DNA from 3 places in the Streptomyces sp. Je 1-369 genome. Region 1 is predicted to be linked to each of the others. Evidence: riboswitches for the same ligand, from Rfam matches in the RefSeq annotation. Region 1 holds a riboswitch; each other region holds the start of a gene.
The links. Region 1 has a riboswitch for S-adenosylmethionine ahead of NOO62_RS35030 (hypothetical protein). Riboswitches for the same ligand answer to the same signal wherever they lie in the genome.

Region 1 (5,943 bases):
ACTGTGCCGACGGCAACCGGGCCCAGCAGTTCCGCGTCAGCTCCTTCGGCCCGGCGGTCGCGAAGCACTTCCGCCTCCGTCCCGTCAGCACCGGCCGGTGTCTGAGCCTGCGCGACCAGGACGTCGAAGCCGGTACGGAGGTCGTCCAGGGCCGCTGCTCCGGCGCCGCCGACCAGGAGTTCGGGATCGAAGTGATCCCGCCGCCTTGACGGGGGGCGCCGCAGCATAGACCTCCGGCACAGACGCACTGAGACCGGAGTCGGATCCGGAACGGATCGGGCGGGTATTAGCGTGGACTGGACAGATCGACCGAACAGGATCCGAGGTGCCCGGCCCATGCCAAGCCGCAGCGAGAGCCGTACCCAGCTCATCGAGTCACTCATGGAGCGGTTCCCGCACGTGCCGCGGGAAGCCGTGATCAAGGAGGATCTGCTGCGTGGCGGCATCGCCTTCGACGAGTCGGCGCTCAGCGACAACGAGGGCGGGGAGGTCAAGCCGAAGTCGTACTTCATCTTCTCCTTCGACCACGGGACGCTCCCCGAACTCGGCGCCGCCGCCCTGCGCCGCCCGCCGGAGGAGATCGTCCTCACCGGCGGCCCGTACGACCTGCGCCGCACCGTCGTCTCGGTGCGCGTGAACCCGTCCTCGCCCTACCGGGTCGCCGCCGACGACAACGGCGTGCTCGGCCTGTACCTGGACGGGGCGCGGATCTCCGACGTCGGCCTGCCCCCGATGCCGGACTACTACCGGCACACGCTGGAGAACGGCAAGTCGGTGATGGAGGTGGCGCCCACCATCCAGTGGGGCTACCTCATCTACCTGACGGTCTTCCGGGTCTGCCAGTACTTCGGCGCCAAGGAGGAGTGCCAGTACTGCGACATCAACCACAACTGGCGCCAGCAGAAGGCTGCGGGTCGTCCCTACACCGGCGTGAAGCCGATGGACGAGGTCCTCGAAGCCCTCGCCATCATCGACAAGTACGACACGAACAAGTCGTCCACCGCGTACACGCTGACCGGCGGCGCCATCACCACGCAGCTCCAGGGCAAGGACGAGGCCGACTTCTACGGGCAGTACGCGAAGGCCATCGAGGAGCGCTTCCCGGGCCGCTGGATCGGCAAGGTCGTCGCCCAGGCGCTGCCCAAGGAGGACGTGCAGCGCTTCCACGACTACGGAGTGCGGATCTACCACCCGAACTACGAGGTCTGGGACCCGTACCTGTTCGAGCGGTACTGCCCCGGCAAGGAGCGCTACGTCGGCCGCGACGAGTGGCACCGCCGCATCCTGGACTCCGCGGAGGTGTTCGGGCCGCGCAACGTGATCCCGAACTTCGTCGCGGGCGTCGAGATGGCCGAGCCGTTCGGCTTCAAGACGGTCGACGAGGCCATCGACTCCACCGTGGAGGGCCTGCAGTACTTCATGTCGCGCGGCATCACGCCCCGCTTCACCACCTGGTGCCCGGAGCCCACGACGCCGCTCGGCAAGGCGAACCCGCAGGGCGCGCCGCTGGAGTACCACGTGCGGCTCCTTGAGGCCTACCGCGCGACGATGGAGGCCAACGGCCTCAGCTCGCCCCCCGGCTACGGCCCCGCGGGCCCCGGCAACGCGGTCTTCTCGGTCAGCTCCTTCATGGACAGCCTGCCCGCGGAGAAGGCCGCTCCGGAGGACGCGATTACTCCCGCGACCTCCCACTAGGGGAAGTGTTACGGTCGGGGCGGGTCACGAGTTCCAGTGTCAAGCCCCGGCTCGCTGGACGGCACCCCGCTCCGTCGCGGGTGCCCCGGGTGACGACCCGCCCCGTGCGACGCGCACGGGGAACGGCGGATCACCGGGCCGGCGAGACCCGGGGTCCACGACTCCGGAGGCACCCCATGACGCATTCTCCCGCGCACGACACCCGTGACACCTCGGTCGACGTGCTCCTGTCCTCGTACGACGTCGCGGACGACGGCCGCATCGCGCTGCACGTGCTCGGCCCGACCCGGGGCGTCCCCGAGGCCCTGTGGACGCGCGACCCGCGGCACCTGCGCCGCCTGCTGCGCGACCACAAGGGCCTCGCCCAGTGGCACCCCCACCGCAACGTGCTGAGGCTGCGGAGCGACACGGCGGGCGCCACGCTGGTCGGCGTGGCGGCCGGGACGGGCCACGAAGCCCCTCGCCGCTGACCAAGATCACCGGTTCGTAGGATGACGGCGTGATCCGGGCGCGGGCGGTCCCCGCGTCCGGGCGGCGCGACAGTCAGCCACCCACAGCCGGAGGTCCCCGTGCAGCACCACCCCGTCACCGTCGTCACCGGCGGCAGCCGCGGTATCGGCGCCGCTGTCAGCGCCCGTCTCGCCGAGGAGGGCCACGACGTCGTCATCGGCTACCGCTCCAACGCGGCCGCCGCCGATGAGGCCGCCGACGCGGTCCGCGCCGCAGGTCGCCGCTGCATCACCGTCGAGGTCGACACCGCCGACGAGTCCGACGTCGACCGCCTCTTCGACACCGCCGCCCAGCTCGGCCCGGTCACCGGCCTGGTCAACAACGCCGGGGTGAGCGGCCCCGTCGGGCCCCTCGCCGACGCCGACGCCGAGGGCATGCGCAGGGCGCTCGAAGTGAACGTACTCGGCTATCTGCTCTGCGCCCGGCGCGCGGTGCGGGACATGCAGGCCAACGGCGGCGGCGCCATCGTGAACGTCTCGTCCGCCGCGGCGACGCTCGGTGCCCCCGGCGAGTACGTCCACTACGCCGCCGCCAAGGGCGCCGTCGACACGATGACGGTCGGCCTGTCCAAGGAGGTCGCCGGGGACGGCATCCGGGTCAACGCCGTCGCCCCCGGCGTCATCTGGACCGAGTTCCACGCCGACCCCGAGCGCCCCGCGAAGCTCGCCGCGGGCATCCCCCTCGGGCGCTCCGGGCAACCCTCCGAGATCGCCGCGGCCGTCGCCTGGCTGCTCTCCGACGAGGCCTCGTACGCCACCGGCACCGTGCTGCGGGTCGCGGGCGGACGCTGAGGGCCTGTCTTCGGAACCTCGGTCGACCGCTCGTAGGATTGGCACATGATCAGTGGAGCGGTCGACCTCGCGCCAGGCGTCCTCATCCGGCCCGTCGCGCTCGACGACGCGGAGGCACTCGCCCGCGCCTACCGGCGCAACCGCGACCACCTCGGCCCCTGGGACCCGGACCGTCCCGCCGCCTTCTACACCGCGGAGGGGCAGGCCGAGCGGGTCCGCGTACAGCTGGCGGACGGACAGGCGGGCCGGTCCGCGCACTGGGTCCTGGTGAGCGGCGCCGAGATCGTCGGCCACGCGGCCGTCTCGAACATCGTGCTCGGCCCGGCCCGCAGCGGAAACCTCGGCTACTGGATCGACGCCGAGCACGTGGGCCGCGGCCTCGCCTCCGCCGCCGCACGGCACGCCTGCGCGACGGCGGACACCCAACTCGGCCTGCACCGCGTCGAGGCAGGCACCCTGATGCACAACACGGCGTCGCAGCGCGTGCTGAGGAAGTGCGGCTTCGCGGAGTACGGAGTCGCACCGTCCTTCCTCTTCATCAACGGCGCCTGGCGCGACCACCGGCTCTTCCAGAAGATCCTCAACGACCGTCCCTTGTAGAACGGGCCGAGGTGCGAGACTGGTGTGGTGACGCGGAGCGAGCGGGACACAAAGCGGGACACGGAGCGGGAGACGCAGCGCAAGACCGAGCGGCGCCTGGAGCAGACCATCCTGGAGTTGCTGGACCGCCGTGCCCCGGACGCCACGATCTGCCCCTCGGACGCCGCACGGGCGGTCCACGAAGGGGACGACGACGGTTGGCGCGCACTGATGGAGCCCGCCCGCCGCGCGGCCCGGAAGCTGGTCGAGGCCGGCAAGGTGGAGATCACGCAGGGCGGTGAGCCGGTCGACCCGGCGGACGCCCGCGGCCCGATCCGCATCCGCCGGACCCGGTAGGACTCCGTTCACCCGCTGTGCCGGGCCGTCGGCCATCTGACCGTCGGGCTCTCGGGCTGTCCGGCCGTCGGGCTGTCGGGCTGTCGGGCACAACCATCGGCTGTTTCCGCGTGTCTCCGAGGTGAGTCACGTCCGCGTGCACGTGTTCGACCCCGTGCGCACCCAAGGAGGAACCGTGGGCATCCGCCGACCCGCCCTGTCGACAGCCACTTCGAGAGCCACTTCGACCGCCGTGGCCGCGGCCCTGATCGGTTCGCTCGGCGTGCCGGTCCTCGCGGGCACCGCATCCGCGAGGCCCGTGTCCGCGAAGGACGCCGCCGCCACCGTACGGGAGGACTTCGACGGCGACGGCCACCAGGACGTCGCCGTGGCCGCGCCCGGCGCGACCGTCGGCGGCCACACCTGGGCGGGTTACATCACCATCAGGTACGGATCCGCGCACGGCCTCGACCCCGCCCGCACCACGGTCATCGACCAGAACAGCCCCGGTGTGCCCGGCACCCCCGGCGACAACCAGGGATTCGGCTACGCGATGGTCTCCCGCGACCTGGACGGCGACGGCCTGACCGATCTAGCGGTGGTGAGCCGCGAGTACCGGCCGGAGAACAACGTCGGCGGATCGGTGACCGTCCTGTGGGGCCGGAAGACCGGCATCTCGGGCCAGGACGCCGTGCGCCTCCCCGCACCCGCGAACGCGCAGGTCGGTGAGGACATCACCGCGGGCGATTTCGACGGCGACGGGCACGCGGACCTGTTCATGGGGAACGGCGAGGACCGCGACTACCACGACGTGCTCCACGGCCCCTTCCGGCGTGACGGCGCCCCCGCCCGCGAGCAGCAGGTGAAGGTGTACAGCACGGACAACTTCATCAACTCGACCGCCGCGGGCGACTTCAACGGCGACGGCATCGAGGACCTGGCGACGTTCTACGTCTACGAGAACCATGCCGAGGGCGGCAAGCTGTGGCTCGGCACCAGGACGGGCCTGTCCACCGTCCCGCAGCGCCTCGCCTCGTCGTCGAGCACGGCCGTCGCCGACTTCGACCGGGACGGCAACGCCGACCTTGCCACCCGGGTCTTCCCGAACGGCGACACCGAGGGCACCGAGGAGGACCCCGGAACCGTCAAGATCTACTACGGCTCGTCGTCAGGACCCGGCCAGTCCCGTACGCAGACGATCACGCAGGACACCGCGGGCGTGCCCGGGGCGAGCGAGAAGGGCGACCAGTTCGGCGGCCGCCTCGGCACGGGTGACGCGAACGGCGACGGATACCCCGACCTGGCCGTCGGCGTCCCCGGCGAGGCGATCGGCGCGAAGGCGAAGGCGGGCGCCGTGGTGCTGCTGAAGGGCGGCGAGGACGGGCTCACCGGCAAGGACGCGCAGGCGTTCCACCAGGACACGGCGGGGGTTCCGGGTGCCGCGGAGTCCGGCGACGTGTTCGGCGGTTCGGTACGGCTGCTCGACGTGACCGGTGACGGCAGGGCGGACCTCGTCGCGGGTGCGCCGGGCGAGGACCTGGGTGCCGTCAAGAACGGCGGAGCGGTGTGGCTGCTGCGCGGCGCCGCGGCAGGCCTGACGGCGTCGCAGTCGTCCGCGCAGAACCCGACGGACATCGGGGCACCGGCGCCGAAGGCGCTGTTCGGCCTGAACCTGAGCGGGGACAACGGCACCGGAACGGTGATCCCCTGAGGGGGACCCTGGTTGCGGGCCCCGCGTCGTCGCTCAGAGCCTGTGTCATAACCCCGGCCGGGGTTATGACACAGGCTCTCAGGAGCGTGCTCGTCCCGGGCGGCGTGCGGTGCGGTCCGGGTCCGGGTCCACCCGCTGGATCCGGGCACGCCGCACGACCTCGGGCCCCGTCTCGGCGGCCTTGCGGACCAGGGCACGCCCGTCCCATTCGGTGGGCCAGCCCTGCCACAGCCGCAGCCTGCCGTCCACGAAGACCGCGCTGATCTGGTCGCGGTCGGCCATCCGTACCAGCTCCCACGACAGGTCGTACGACGGAGTGAG
Region 2 (5,943 bases), 5.4 Mb from region 1:
AGCACACGCAGTTCGCGGGCCCCGGCAAGAGCAACAAGAACGTCGTCGGCATGCCGCTGCTGCCGGTCTACATGGCCAAGGCCGGAGGCTTCTTCTTCCTGGTCTTCGGTGTCATCGCGGTCATCGCGGCGATCGCCTCGATCAACCCGATCTGGGCCATCGGTCCCTACCGGCCGGACCAGGTGTCCACCGGTGCCCAGCCCGACTGGTACATGGGCTTCGCCGAGGGTCTGATCCGTGTGATGCCGGGCTGGGAGATCAACCTCTGGGGCCACACGCTCGCCCTGGGCGTGTTCATCCCGCTGGTCGTGGTCTTCCCGCTGGTCCTCGTGGCCATCGCGGTCTACCCGTTCATCGAGTCCTGGGTCACCGGCGACAAGCGCGAGCACCACATCCTGGACCGCCCGCGCAACGCCCCGACCCGTACGGCCTTCGGTGTCGCGTGGATCACGGCGTACATGGTCATGCTGGTCGGCGGTGGCAACGACCTGTGGGCCACGCACTTCCACCTGTCGCTGAACGCGATCACCTGGTTCGTCCGGATCGCCTTCTTCGCCGGACCGGTCATCGCCTTCATCGTGACCAAGCGGATCTGCCTGGGTCTGCAGCGGCGCGACAAGGACAAGGTGCTGCACGGCCGCGAGTCGGGTCTCATCAAGCGGCTGCCGCACGGTGAGTTCATCGAGGTCCACGAGCCGCTCAGCAAGGAGCAGCTGCACACGCTCACCGCGCACGAGCAGTACAAGCCGGTCGAGCTCGGTCCGTCGGTCGACGAGAACGGTGTCGAGCGCAAGCTGTCCGGTTCGCAGAAGCTCCGGGCGAAGCTCTCCAAGGGCTACTACGGGGAAGAGGGTCAGATCCCCAAGCCCACCGCCGACGAGTACAAGGAGATCACGAGCGGCCACGGCCACCACTGATCAGCTGACGCTCTGAAGCACTGACCACCTGGTCGCCACGGCAAGAGCCCCGTCCATTGCATGGACGGGGCTCTTTGCCGTCCTGGCGGCTGGATAGGGTGGTCCCATCCCTACGTGTAGGGGTGTTTCCTACATACGCAGACGAAAAAAACCAGGAGCGGCTATGAACGCTGTGACCCCCGCAGGAGGCGACACCGCGGCGGACCGTTCCTGGCCCGACGTACTGAACGGCCTGCTCGACGGCCGCGACCAGAGCGCCGACGACACGGCGTGGGCCATGGACCGCATCATGCGCGGTGAGGCCACCGACGCCCAGATCGCGGGCTTCGTGGTCGCGCTGCGGGCCAAGGGCGAGACCGTCGAGGAGATCTCCGGTCTGGTACGCGCCATGTACGCGCACGCCAACGTCATCGACGTGCCGGGCCCGAGCGTCGACATCGTCGGCACCGGCGGCGACGGCGCCAAGACCGTCAACATCTCGACCATGTCCGCGATCGTCGTCGCGGGCACCGGCGCGAAGGTCGTCAAGCACGGCAACCGCGCCGCCTCCAGCGCGTCCGGCGCCTCCGACGTCCTGGAGAAGCTCGGCGTCAACCTGGACCTCACCCCCCAGCGGGTGGTCGAGGTCGCCGACGAGGCGGGCATCACCTTCTGCTTCGCCGTGAAGTTCCACCCCGCTTTGCGCCACGCGGGCGGCGCCCGCAGCCAGCTCGGCATCCGTACCGTCTTCAACCTCCTCGGCCCGCTCACCAACCCGGCGAAGGTGCGCGCCCAGGCGGTCGGTGTCGCCGACCCGCGGATGGCGCCCATCGTGGCCGGGGTCTTCGCCGAGCGGGGCAACTCGTCGCTGGTCTTCCGCGGCGACGACGGGCTCGACGAGCTGACGACGACCGCGACCTCGCGGATCTGGGTGGTGCGGGACGGTGCCGTGCGCGAGGAGGCGTTCGACCCGCGGGACGTCGGGATCGACCTGGTGCCCGTCGAGGCGCTGCGGGGCGCCGACGCCTCGTACAACGCGGAGGTCGCGCTGCGGCTCCTGGACGGGGAGACCGGGCCGGTGCGGGACGCGGTGCTGCTGAACTCGGCGGCGGCGCTGGTCGCCCTCGCACCCACCGGTCAGCCCCTCGTGGAGCAGATCGGCGCCGGTATGGCGAAGGCGGCGCGGGCGATCGACTCGGGGGCCGCGAAGCGGGCCCTGGAGCGCTGGGTGGCCGCCAGCAACCGCTGAGGATGTGACGCACGGCGCAGTCCGGAATCTGGACTGCGCCTTGCGCTCCGAAGATCGTGTGGCAGGATGCTGCACAGGTCATGAGTGACAGCGACTACGGCCCCGGCCCGCTGTCCGGCAACCCTCCGTCCGTGGCGGGGTGCCCCGGGTGAAGACCAGGCCGTACGCAGCGAGGCGTATGGCAAGCGCGGACCCCTGGACATCGGTGAATGTCACAGCCCTGGGGTCCTGGTCCTCAAGGGAGCAGTCTCGTGAGCAAGCGAATGTGCTAGGGCCTTCGGCCCCTTTCCGCGCACCCTTCTTCTCTTCATCACTGCACCGCCGCATGGATCGAGCGCGGCCGTCGTCGCAGTGAACTCACTTGTCTCTTACGGGAGTTCGCCATGTCTGTTTCCAGTGTCGCCGTCGACCCGTCCGTCTGTGCCCCGCTCGCCGTCCTCGGCCGTGACGTCACCGTCCCGCTGGTCACCGGCGGCGAGGTGAGCTACGCGGCGCTCGACTACGCGGCGAGCGCGCCGGCGCTGCAGCGCGTCTGGGACGACGTGGCCGCCTACGCCCCGTACTACGGCAGCGTGCACCGCGGCGCCGGGTACCTCTCGCAGCTGTCGACCGACCTCTTCGAGAACTCCCGGAAGACCGTCGCCGAGTTCCTCGGCTGCCGCGAGGGCGACCAGGTCGTCTTCACCCGCTCCACCACCGACTCCCTGAACCTCCTCGCCTCCGCCCTGCCCGCCGACTGCCAGGTCTTCGTCTTCGAGACCGAGCACCACGCCTCGCTGCTGCCGTGGCGGGACGCGCGGGTGACGTACCTCAACGCGCCGCGCACCCCCGAGGAGGCCGTACACACCCTGGAGCGCGCCCTCGCCGACCGCGACCCCTACGGCCCCGCCCTCGTCTGCGTCACCGGCGCCTCCAACGTCACCGGCGAGCTGTGGCCGGTGCGCGAGCTGGCCGCCGCCGCCCACGCGCACGGCGCCCGCATCGTCCTCGACGCCGCGCAGCTCGCGCCCCACCACCCCGTCTCCATCGCCGAGTTGGACGTCGACTGGGTCGCGTTCTCCGGGCACAAGCTGTACGCGCCGTTCGGCTCCGGGGTCCTCGCGGGCCGCTCCGACTGGCTGCGCGACGCCGAGCCCTACCTCGCGGGCGGCGGCGCCTCGCGGAAGGTGGCGCGACGTGCCGACGGAGGCGTGGACGTGGAGTGGCACGACACCGCCGCCCGCCACGAGGCCGGATCCCCGAACGTCATCGGCGTCTACTCCATCGCCTCCGCCTGCAAGGCGCTCACCGACGCGGGCTTCGACGAGCTCGTCGCCCGCGAGCAGCACCTCATCAAGGAGGTCCGCGAGGGCCTCGCCGAGGTGCCGCAGGTGCGGATCCTCTCCCTCTTCGGCGACGACGCGCCGCGCGTGGGCGTCATCTCCTTCGTTGTGGACGGCTGGAACAGCTCGCACTTCGCCGCCGCGCTCTCCGCCGAGTACGGCATCGGCGTACGCGACGGCCTGTTCTGCGCCCACCCGCTGGTGCGCACCCTCCTCGACAGCGAGCCCGACGAGCCCGGCGAGTGCGGCGCCCCCGAGGCCGCGCCCGGCGAGAAGTCGCTGAACGCGATCCGCGTGAGCTTCGGCGCGGGCACCCCCGACGAGCACGTCGAGCGTTTCGTGCGCGCCGTCAAGGAACTGGTGGCGGACGGTGCGCGCTGGAGCTACCGCACAGAGGACGGGCGTTGCGTGCCGGACACCGGCGCCGCCGCATGAGTGGGCAGGCGTGAGCCGAGCCGGATCATTCGCAGGGCCCGCTCCGTCGCGTCGGTGAGGAACTCGCCGCCCCTGCCGAGCGCCTCGGTCATCGACATCGGGGCGGGCAGGATCGAGCTGTAGGCGTCGACGCCGACGGAGCGCACGGTGTGCGCGCCGTCCCCGATCGTGCCCGCGAGCACCAGGACGGGCCTGCCCGACAGCTTGGCGCGGCGGGCCACCTCGGCCGGGACCTTGCCGCGCGGCGTCTGGTGGTCGAGGGCGCCCTCCGCGGTGATGACGAGGTCGGCGCGGGCGAGCCGTGCGTCGAGGTCGATCCGGTCGAGCAGGACGTCGAAGCGGGGGAGCAGGGCGGCGCCGAGAGCGGCGAGCCCGGCGCCGAGTCCGCCCGACGCGCCCGTGCCGGGTCCCTCGAAGAGGTCGGCGCGCACGTGGAGGTCCCGCGTGAGGAGGTGGGCCCAGTGCTCAAGGGCGGCGGCCAGCCGCTCGACCTGGAGGGGCGTCGCGCCCTTCTGGGGCCCGAAGACGCGGGCGACGCCGTGCTTGCCGCACAGGACGTTGTACGGGTTGCAGGCGACGCGGATCTCGGTGTCCGCGATGCGCGGATCGATGCCGCTCGGGTCGATGCGGTTCAGGCGCGTCAACTCCCGCCCGCCGCGCGGCAGTTCCCAGCCGTCGAGATCCAGGAGTCTGGCGCCCAGGGCTTGCAGGGCGCCCGCGCCGCCGTCCGAGGTGCCCGAGTCGCCGCAGCCGACGAGGATGCGGCGGGCGCCCGTGTCGAGCGCCGCGCGGATCAGCTCGCCGACGCCGTACGTCGTGGTGGCACCCGGATCGCGCAGATCGCGGGGGACCAGCGAGAGACCGGCCACGGCCGCCATCTCGACGACCGCCGTGCCGTCGGGCAGCAGGGCGAAGTGGGTGCCGATGGGCTGGCCCACGGGGCCGGTCGCGGGCAGCGCGACGAGGCGGCCGCCGCTCGCGGAGGCCAGCGCGCGGGCCGTGCCCTCGCCGCCGTCCACCAGCGGGATCAGATCGGTCTCGGCGTGCGGGACGACACGGCGTACCCCCGCGGCGATGGCCTCGGCCGCGGAGCTCGCGGACAGCGACTCCTTGAAGCCGCTGGGGGCGATGGCGAAACGGGTCAGCACGGTGGTCTCCAGGTGGACGCGGAGGGTCAGCGGACGGGGACGCCGAGCAGCGGCCAGAGCGTCACGGCGAAGAGCAGGACCAGCGCGGCGGTCAGCGGCGCGAGGACCGCGGAGAGCCGCAGCAGGTCACGCGGGGTGTAGGTGGGGGTGTCCGGGATGTCGGCGAAGAGGGCGACGGGCTTCGCGGAGGCGGGCAGGGTGTGGCAGAACCCGGCCGCTGCCGTGGAGGCGAGCGCCGCGGCGACCGGGTTGACGCCCGCGCCGACAGCCGCCGCCACGACCAGCGGGACCAGGACGGAGGAACGGGCCGAACGTGACTGCAGGACGAGGTGCGCGGCCGTGCTGACCGCGACGACCACGGCGAGGAACAGCCACGCGGGAAGGTCCAGGGGCAGCCCGGACACCAGCCACCGCGCCGCCCCGGAGTCGGCGAGCGCGACCCCCATCGCCATCGTCGCCGCCATGAACAGGAGCAGCGCCCAAGGCACCGTCCTGAGGGCGTCCTTGAGGCCGACGGTGCCGAGCGCGGGTGAGGCGGCCACGACCGCTCCGATCAGCGCGACGACGGCGGGCGGCACCTGGTGGAGCGGCTCGCTGCACCACAGGGCGACGACGGTGGCGAGGAGCAGGGCGCAGCGCGTCTCGGCGGGCTCCCAGGGGCCGGTGACGGGCTGTTCGCTGTGTGCCTGGAGCTGGTCGAGGGTGATGCGGACCGGGCCTTCGCGGTCGGCGCGCCGGGTGGTCGTCAACAGGACGGCCTCCGCCGCCAGATGGGATGAAGTCATGGCGAGCGGCAACCCGAGCAGCAGCCACTGCGCGAAGCCGATCCGGTCACCGGTCGCCTCCCACAGGACCGACACCGTGATCAGATGTGCCCCCGCACCGATCAGAGT
Region 3 (5,943 bases), 3.9 Mb from region 1:
TTTACGGAGATTCCGTCCGAATTCAGGGCAAGTCGGGCCAGGCAAAAGCCGCAAAAGGTTCAAATGGGCAGCGCTCTTTGGCTACTTCTTGTCGGACAGAGGCCGACTTCGTATATGCGCTCGGCACGGGCGGCGGGGCGCGCTTCCCAACTGTACCGCGCTCAACCATGCAGAATTGCCCCCTCCGTTTCTCTCGCGGAGGGGGCAATTCAGATAACGCAGAGTGGTTGCGAAAAGATCAGCCGCCGGCGACGGCGGGAATGATCGAGACGCCCGCGCCGTCCGGAGTGGCCGTCTCAAGACCCTGCTCGAACCGGACGTCGTCGTCGTTCACGTACACGTTGACGAAGCGGCGCAGCTTGCCCTGGTCGTCCAGGACGCGGGCGGCGATGCCGTTGTGGTTCTTCTCCAGGTCGGCGATGACCTCCCCGAGGTTCGCCCCCTCGGCGACGACCTCGGCCTTGCCGCCGGTGTAGGTACGGAGAATGGTGGGGATACGGACGTTGACGCTCATACGGTTCACCTCGGTATGTCAGGGGGCGGTCAGGTGGCGCCCCGTCAGGGGCGCGGGGAACTGCGCGACCAGCCACAGCCGTCCCGCAGGGAAGCAACAACCTCAGCCGGCAAGACCCGCGGAGCGAAACGCCTCAAGGCTCGGCTTGATCGTCGCCGTCGCCTGAGAGGTCTCGGCAACGGCGTCGAGGGTTTTCAGGCCGTCCCCGGTGTTCAGGACGACCGTGGTGAGGGCCGGGTCAAGGAGCCCCGCCTCAAAAAGCTTCTTCGTGACGCCCACCGTCACACCGCCCGCCGTCTCCGCGAAGATCCCTTCCGTGCGGGCAAGGATCTTGATCGCCTCGACGACCTGCTCGTCGTTCACGTCCTCCACCGCACCCCCCGTACGCCGCGCGATGTCCAGCACGTACGGCCCGTCGGCCGGGTTGCCGATCGCGAGGGACTTGGCGATCGTGTTCGGCTTCTGCGGGCGGACCACGTCGTGGCCCGCCTTGAACGCCGCCGACACCGGCGAGCAGCCCTCCGCCTGCGCGCCGAAGATCTTGTAGGGCTTGTCCTCGACCAGGCCGAGGGCGATGAGCTCCTTGAGCCCCTTGTCGATCTTCGTGAGCTGCGAGCCGGACGCGATCGGGATGACCAGCTGGTCGGGCAGCTCCCAGCCGAGCTGCTCGCAGATCTCGTACGCGAGGGTCTTGGAGCCCTCGCCGTAGTACGGCCGCAGGTTGACGTTGACGAAGCCCCAGCCCTCGCCCAGCGGGTCGCCGATGAGCTCGGAGCAGAAGCGGTTCACGTCGTCGTAGTTACCCTCGATGCCGACGAGCTCGCCGCCGTAGACCGCGGCCATGACGACCTTGCCCTGCTCCAGGTCGTGCGGGATGAACACGCAGGACCGGAAGCCGGCGCGGGCCGCCGCGGCGCCCACCGCGCCCGCGAGGTTGCCCGTGGAGGAGCAGGACAGCGTGGTGAAGCCGAAGGCGCGCGCCGCTTCGAGCGCCTGCGCGACGACGCGGTCCTTGAAGGAGTGCGTGGGGTTGCCGGAGTCGTCCTTGACGAACAACTTGCCCTGTTGGACGCCGAGTTCCCTGGCGAGGTTGTCGGCCTTGACGAGCTTGGTCCAGCCGGGGTTCAGGTTCGGCTTGTCGGCCACGTCGGCGGGGACCGGCAGGAGGGGGGCGTAGCGCCAGATGTTGGCGGGGCCCGCCTCGATCTGCTTGCGCAGGGCTTCCGGGTCACCGAGCGGCAGGTCGTACGCGACTTCGAGGGGGCCGAAACACTCGACGCAGGCGAAGATCGGGCCGAGCGGGAACTTGGTGCCGCACTCACGGCAGGAGAGGCCGGACGCGGGCCCGAGGTCTACGGAAGAGACGGAAGAGGTGGTGCTTTCGGTGGCGACAGTCTGCACAGCCATGGAGGCGAGGCCCTTTCTCCTCATCTTCCTCGCGACGCATCTCGCCGCGAGACGGAATTGGCACCTTCGCTAGCCGGGAGCCTCGCTGCGCTTGACTGCGCGAGACCGACTGGGTGGTTGCCGGGGCTTCAACGGGCCGTATCCCTCTGCCCCTCTGGATGAGCGGTATTCGATTATGGGTTTCGATTGTTGTGCGTGAACGCGGTGGTGACCCCGACATGCGATGGCCACCGGCGTTGTTCAAGACTGTAACCGAAGCCCCGGACCCTTGAGATAGTCGTCCGAACAGCGAGATGGATCACATATGGGAGGACCACGACCGTGCTGGAAGAGGTCGAGCACTGGCTGAGCAGGCGTTCCTGGTCCGTCGCCGACCGCCCCCGGGACCGCCTCGCCGCCGCCAAACGGGCGGGCGGCGCGTCGGTGAGCGTCGTGCTGCCCGCGCTCGACGAGGAGAGGACGGTCGGCGAGATCGTCGCCGAGATCCGCCGCGAGCTGATGGAGAAGGTTCCGCTGGTCGACGAGCTGCTCGTCGTCGACTCCGGCTCCACGGACCGTACGGCGGAGGTCGCCGCCGCCGCGGGCGCCAAGGTCGTCCACCGCGACGCGATCCTGCCGCGGCTGCCCGCCGTCGCGGGCAAGGGCGAGGTGCTGTGGCGGTCGCTGCTCGCGACGAGCGGCGACATCGTGGCGTTCGTCGACGCGGACCTGAAGGAGTTCTCCGCCGACTTCGTCTCCGGGATAGTCGGCCCGCTGCTCACCGACCCGGACGTGGCGTTCGTGAAGGCGATGTACGACCGCCCGCTCGCGGGGGCGGACGGGCAGGGCGGCCGGGTGACGGAGCTGATGGCGCGGCCGCTCCTGAACATGCACTGGCCGCGGCTCGCCGGGTTCGTGCAGCCGCTGGGCGGCGAGTACGCGGCGCGCAGGTCGCTCCTGGAGCGGCTGCCGTTCCCCGTCGGGTACGGCGTGGAGCTGGGCCTGCTCGTCGACGCGCTGCACACCGTGGGCCTGGACGCGCTGGCGCAGGTCGACGTGGGGGTGCGCAGGCACCGGCACCAGGACGGGCAGGCGCTCGGGCGGATGGCGGCGGCGATATACCGGACGGCGCAGGTGCGGCTCGCGCGCGGTCATCTCGTACGCCCTGAGCTGACGCAGTTCGTCCGGGGAGTGCACGGGTTCGAGCCGAGGACACACGCGGTGGACACGGAGGAGCGGCCGCCGATGGCCGATATCTCCGAGTACGCGCATCGTCGCGTGGCGTAACCGACGGATGTCATGCGCTTTGCCTACATTGTTCTTTTATGTGGGTCAGATGTACGTCGGTCAGATGTGCGTGGGCAAGAGATGCCATGCGAGTCATGCGGCGGGTGGGCGGACTGGCGCTCGCCACGGCCAGTGTCGCCCTCGCCGTCGCCGCCGGGGTCCCGACCGCGACCGCGGCGCCCGCCGCCGCCGCGGTCTTCCAGCCGTTCGCCGAGCCCTCCGCCGACGCACCCGCCCAGGAGCAGCACCGCCAAGAGCGGCACGGCGCGGGCGGTGAGCTCGCCGACACGGGCAGTTCCCGGGCCCTGCTCTTCAGCGGGACCGCGACCGCGCTCTGCGGGCTCGGCGTGCTGGTGATCGTCGCGGCACGCAAGCGCCGCGACTGACCCCACCCGGCCCAGCGGCACACGACGGCACGTCCTGGCACACGGCGGCACACCGCCGCACCCCGCCGCCGGATCCCCTTCCCGGAGAGTCCGGCCGCCGTACGTTTGAGGGTTTACAGGACGGGCTACGTTTTGCCACATGGTCTCCGAGTCCGCACCGTCAGCAGCGCAGGTCCTCGTCGCGTCCAACCGCGGCCCCGTCTCGTACACCGTCGGAGAGGACGGTGAGCTGACCACGAAGCGCGGCGGCGGCGGGCTCGTCTCAGGACTCAGCGCGATCGGCGACCAGGCGGACGCGCTGTGGGTGTGCGCGGCGCTCGGCGAGGGCGACCGCGAGGCCGTGCGGCGCGGAGTCGGGGAACCCGGCGTACGGATGCTGGACATCGACGCGCGCGTCCACGCCGACGCGTACAACGGCATCGCGAACTCCGTGCTGTGGTTCGTCCACCACATGCTGTACCAGACGCCCCTGGAACCGGCCTTCGGACCGGAGTTCCGGGCGCAGTGGGCGGCGTACGAGACGTACAACCGGGCGTTCGCCGAGGCGCTGGCCCGCGAGGCGGCGCCGGGGGCGGCAGTCCTGGTGCAGGACTACCACCTGGCGCTGGTGCCCGGCATGCTGCGCGAACTCCGCGAGGACCTGCGCATCGGCCACTTCTCGCACACCCCGTGGGCGCCCGCCGACTACTTCCGGATGCTCCCCGACGACGTGGCCGAACAGCTGCTGCGCGGGATGCTCGGCGCGGACCGGCTCGGCTTCCTCACCGGGCGGTGGGCCGACGCGTTCACCGAGTGCTGCGTGCGGGTCGTCGGCGGCACGTCGGGCACCCGGATCGGGGTGCACGGGCTCGGTGCCGACGCGGACTTCCTGCGGGAGCGGTCGCGGTGGGACGACGTCGAGGAGCGGATGCGGACGCTGCGGGAGCAGGCGGGCGAGCAGGACGGGGAGCCGCGCAAGCGGATCGTGCGGGTGGATCGCACCGAGCTGTCCAAGAACATCGTGCGCGGCCTGCTGGCCTACCGGGAACTCCTCGAGACCCGCCCCGAGTGGCGCGAACGCGTCGTGCACGTCGCCTTCGCCTACCCGTCCCGGCAGGACCTCGCCGTCTACCGCGACTACACGGAGGAGGTCTCCCGGGTCGCCACGGAGATCAACTCCCAGTACGGGACGGACGGCTGGACCCCCGTCGTCCTGCACGTCAAGGACGACTTCGCGCGCTCACTCGCCGCCTACCGCATGGCGGACGTGGCCCTGGTCAACCCCATCCGCGACGGCATGAACCTCGTCGCCAAGGAGGTCCCCGTCGTCTCCGACGACGGCTGCGCGCTGGTCCTCTCGCGGGAGGCGGGCGCCCACGAGGAGCTCGGCGAGGACGCGCTCTCCGTGAACCCGTACGACGTGACGGCCACGGCCGACGCGCTGCACACGGCGCTGCTCATGCCGTGGGACGAGCGCGCCGAACGCACGAAGCGCCTCGCGGCGGCGGCGACCGCGCTGCCGCCCGCGCAGTGGTTCCTGGACCAGCTGCGGGCGCTCACGGGCTGACCGCGGACAGTCCCCACCGGCAGCCGTCCCGGTCCCGGCCCCGGCCCCGCGCAGTCCAAGCACCCCTTCCGTTTGTCCATGGGCCCGGCGCGGGGCCCCTCACTACGGTCAACGGCATGACTCGGAGTCACTGGAGCGCCGGTCACCGGAGGGCCGGTCACCGGAGCGCCCGGGGGTCACTGAAGTTGCGCGCCGATCCACGACAGCAGCCGCACCACGCCCGCGGGTCCGTCCACCACCAGGTCCGCCCGGCCCGCCAGCTCCGCGACCTCCGAGCTGCCGCTGCACACGAGCAGCCCCGCCACACCCTCCGAGCGGAGCTTCTCCACGGCGCCGAAGGCCGGCAGGTCGCCGAGGTCGTCGCCCGCGTACAGGACGGACTCGGCACCGACCTCCCGCAGGTACTCGGCGAGGGCCACGCCCTTGTCCATGCCGGGCGGGCGCAGCTCCAGGACGAGGCGGCCCGGCTCGACGATCAGGCCGTGCCGGTCCGCCAGCTCGGCGAGCGGCTCCCGCAGCGCGTCGAAGGCCGCCTGAGGGTCCTCCGCGCGGCGCGTGTGCACCGCGACGGCCCGCCCCTTCTCCTCTATCCACGTGCCACGCCAGGCGCCGATCGCGTCCAGGAACCCGGGGAGCTCGGCGCGCACGGCCGCGACCCCGGGGTGCGGCTCGGCGGCGCGCACCGTGCCGGTGACGGCGTCCCAGCGCTCGGCGCCGTAGTGCCCCAGGACGGCGAGGTGCTCCAGGCCCGGCACGCCCGCGAACCCGCCGTAACGCACGGCGACGCCCGCCGGGCGGCCCGTGACCACGGCCGCCGACCGCAG

Region 2: it holds a riboswitch for S-adenosylmethionine, as region 1 does, so the genes downstream of both, NOO62_RS11405 (aminotransferase class V-fold PLP-dependent enzyme) here and NOO62_RS35030 (hypothetical protein) in region 1, are expected to answer to the same signal.
Region 3: it holds a riboswitch for S-adenosylmethionine, as region 1 does, so the genes downstream of both, thrC (threonine synthase) here and NOO62_RS35030 (hypothetical protein) in region 1, are expected to answer to the same signal.

Annotation. Positions count from the first base shown of each region.
Region 1 is NZ_CP101750.1:7,902,315-7,908,257, forward strand. Features, by position in the region: gene NOO62_RS35020 (XRE family transcriptional regulator) at 1-209, shown strand, start outside; gene NOO62_RS35025 (radical SAM protein) at 337-1,695, shown strand; SAM riboswitch class IV at 1,718-1,827, shown strand; gene NOO62_RS35030 (hypothetical protein) at 1,872-2,165, shown strand; gene NOO62_RS35035 (SDR family NAD(P)-dependent oxidoreductase) at 2,265-2,996, shown strand; gene NOO62_RS35040 (GNAT family N-acetyltransferase) at 3,042-3,596, shown strand; gene NOO62_RS35045 (DUF3253 domain-containing protein) at 3,624-3,932, shown strand; gene NOO62_RS35050 (FG-GAP and VCBS repeat-containing protein) at 4,108-5,622, shown strand; gene NOO62_RS35055 (amidohydrolase family protein) at 5,701-5,943, opposite strand, start outside.
Region 2 is NZ_CP101750.1:2,487,138-2,493,080, reverse strand. Features, by position in the region: gene NOO62_RS11415 (cytochrome b) at 1-917, shown strand, start outside; gene trpD (anthranilate phosphoribosyltransferase) at 1,081-2,145, shown strand; SAM riboswitch class IV at 2,222-2,339, shown strand; gene NOO62_RS11405 (aminotransferase class V-fold PLP-dependent enzyme) at 2,529-3,902, shown strand; gene NOO62_RS11400 (glycerate kinase) at 3,851-5,050, opposite strand; gene NOO62_RS11395 (SLC13 family permease) at 5,077-5,943, opposite strand, start outside.
Region 3 is NZ_CP101750.1:4,025,669-4,031,611, forward strand. Features, by position in the region: gene NOO62_RS18220 (ubiquitin-like small modifier protein 1) at 239-514, opposite strand; gene thrC (threonine synthase) at 617-1,945, opposite strand; SAM riboswitch class I at 1,939-2,086, opposite strand; gene NOO62_RS18230 (glucosyl-3-phosphoglycerate synthase) at 2,243-3,187, shown strand; gene NOO62_RS18235 (hypothetical protein) at 3,274-3,573, shown strand; gene NOO62_RS18240 (alpha,alpha-trehalose-phosphate synthase (UDP-forming)) at 3,713-5,119, shown strand; gene otsB (trehalose-phosphatase) at 5,296-5,943, opposite strand, start outside.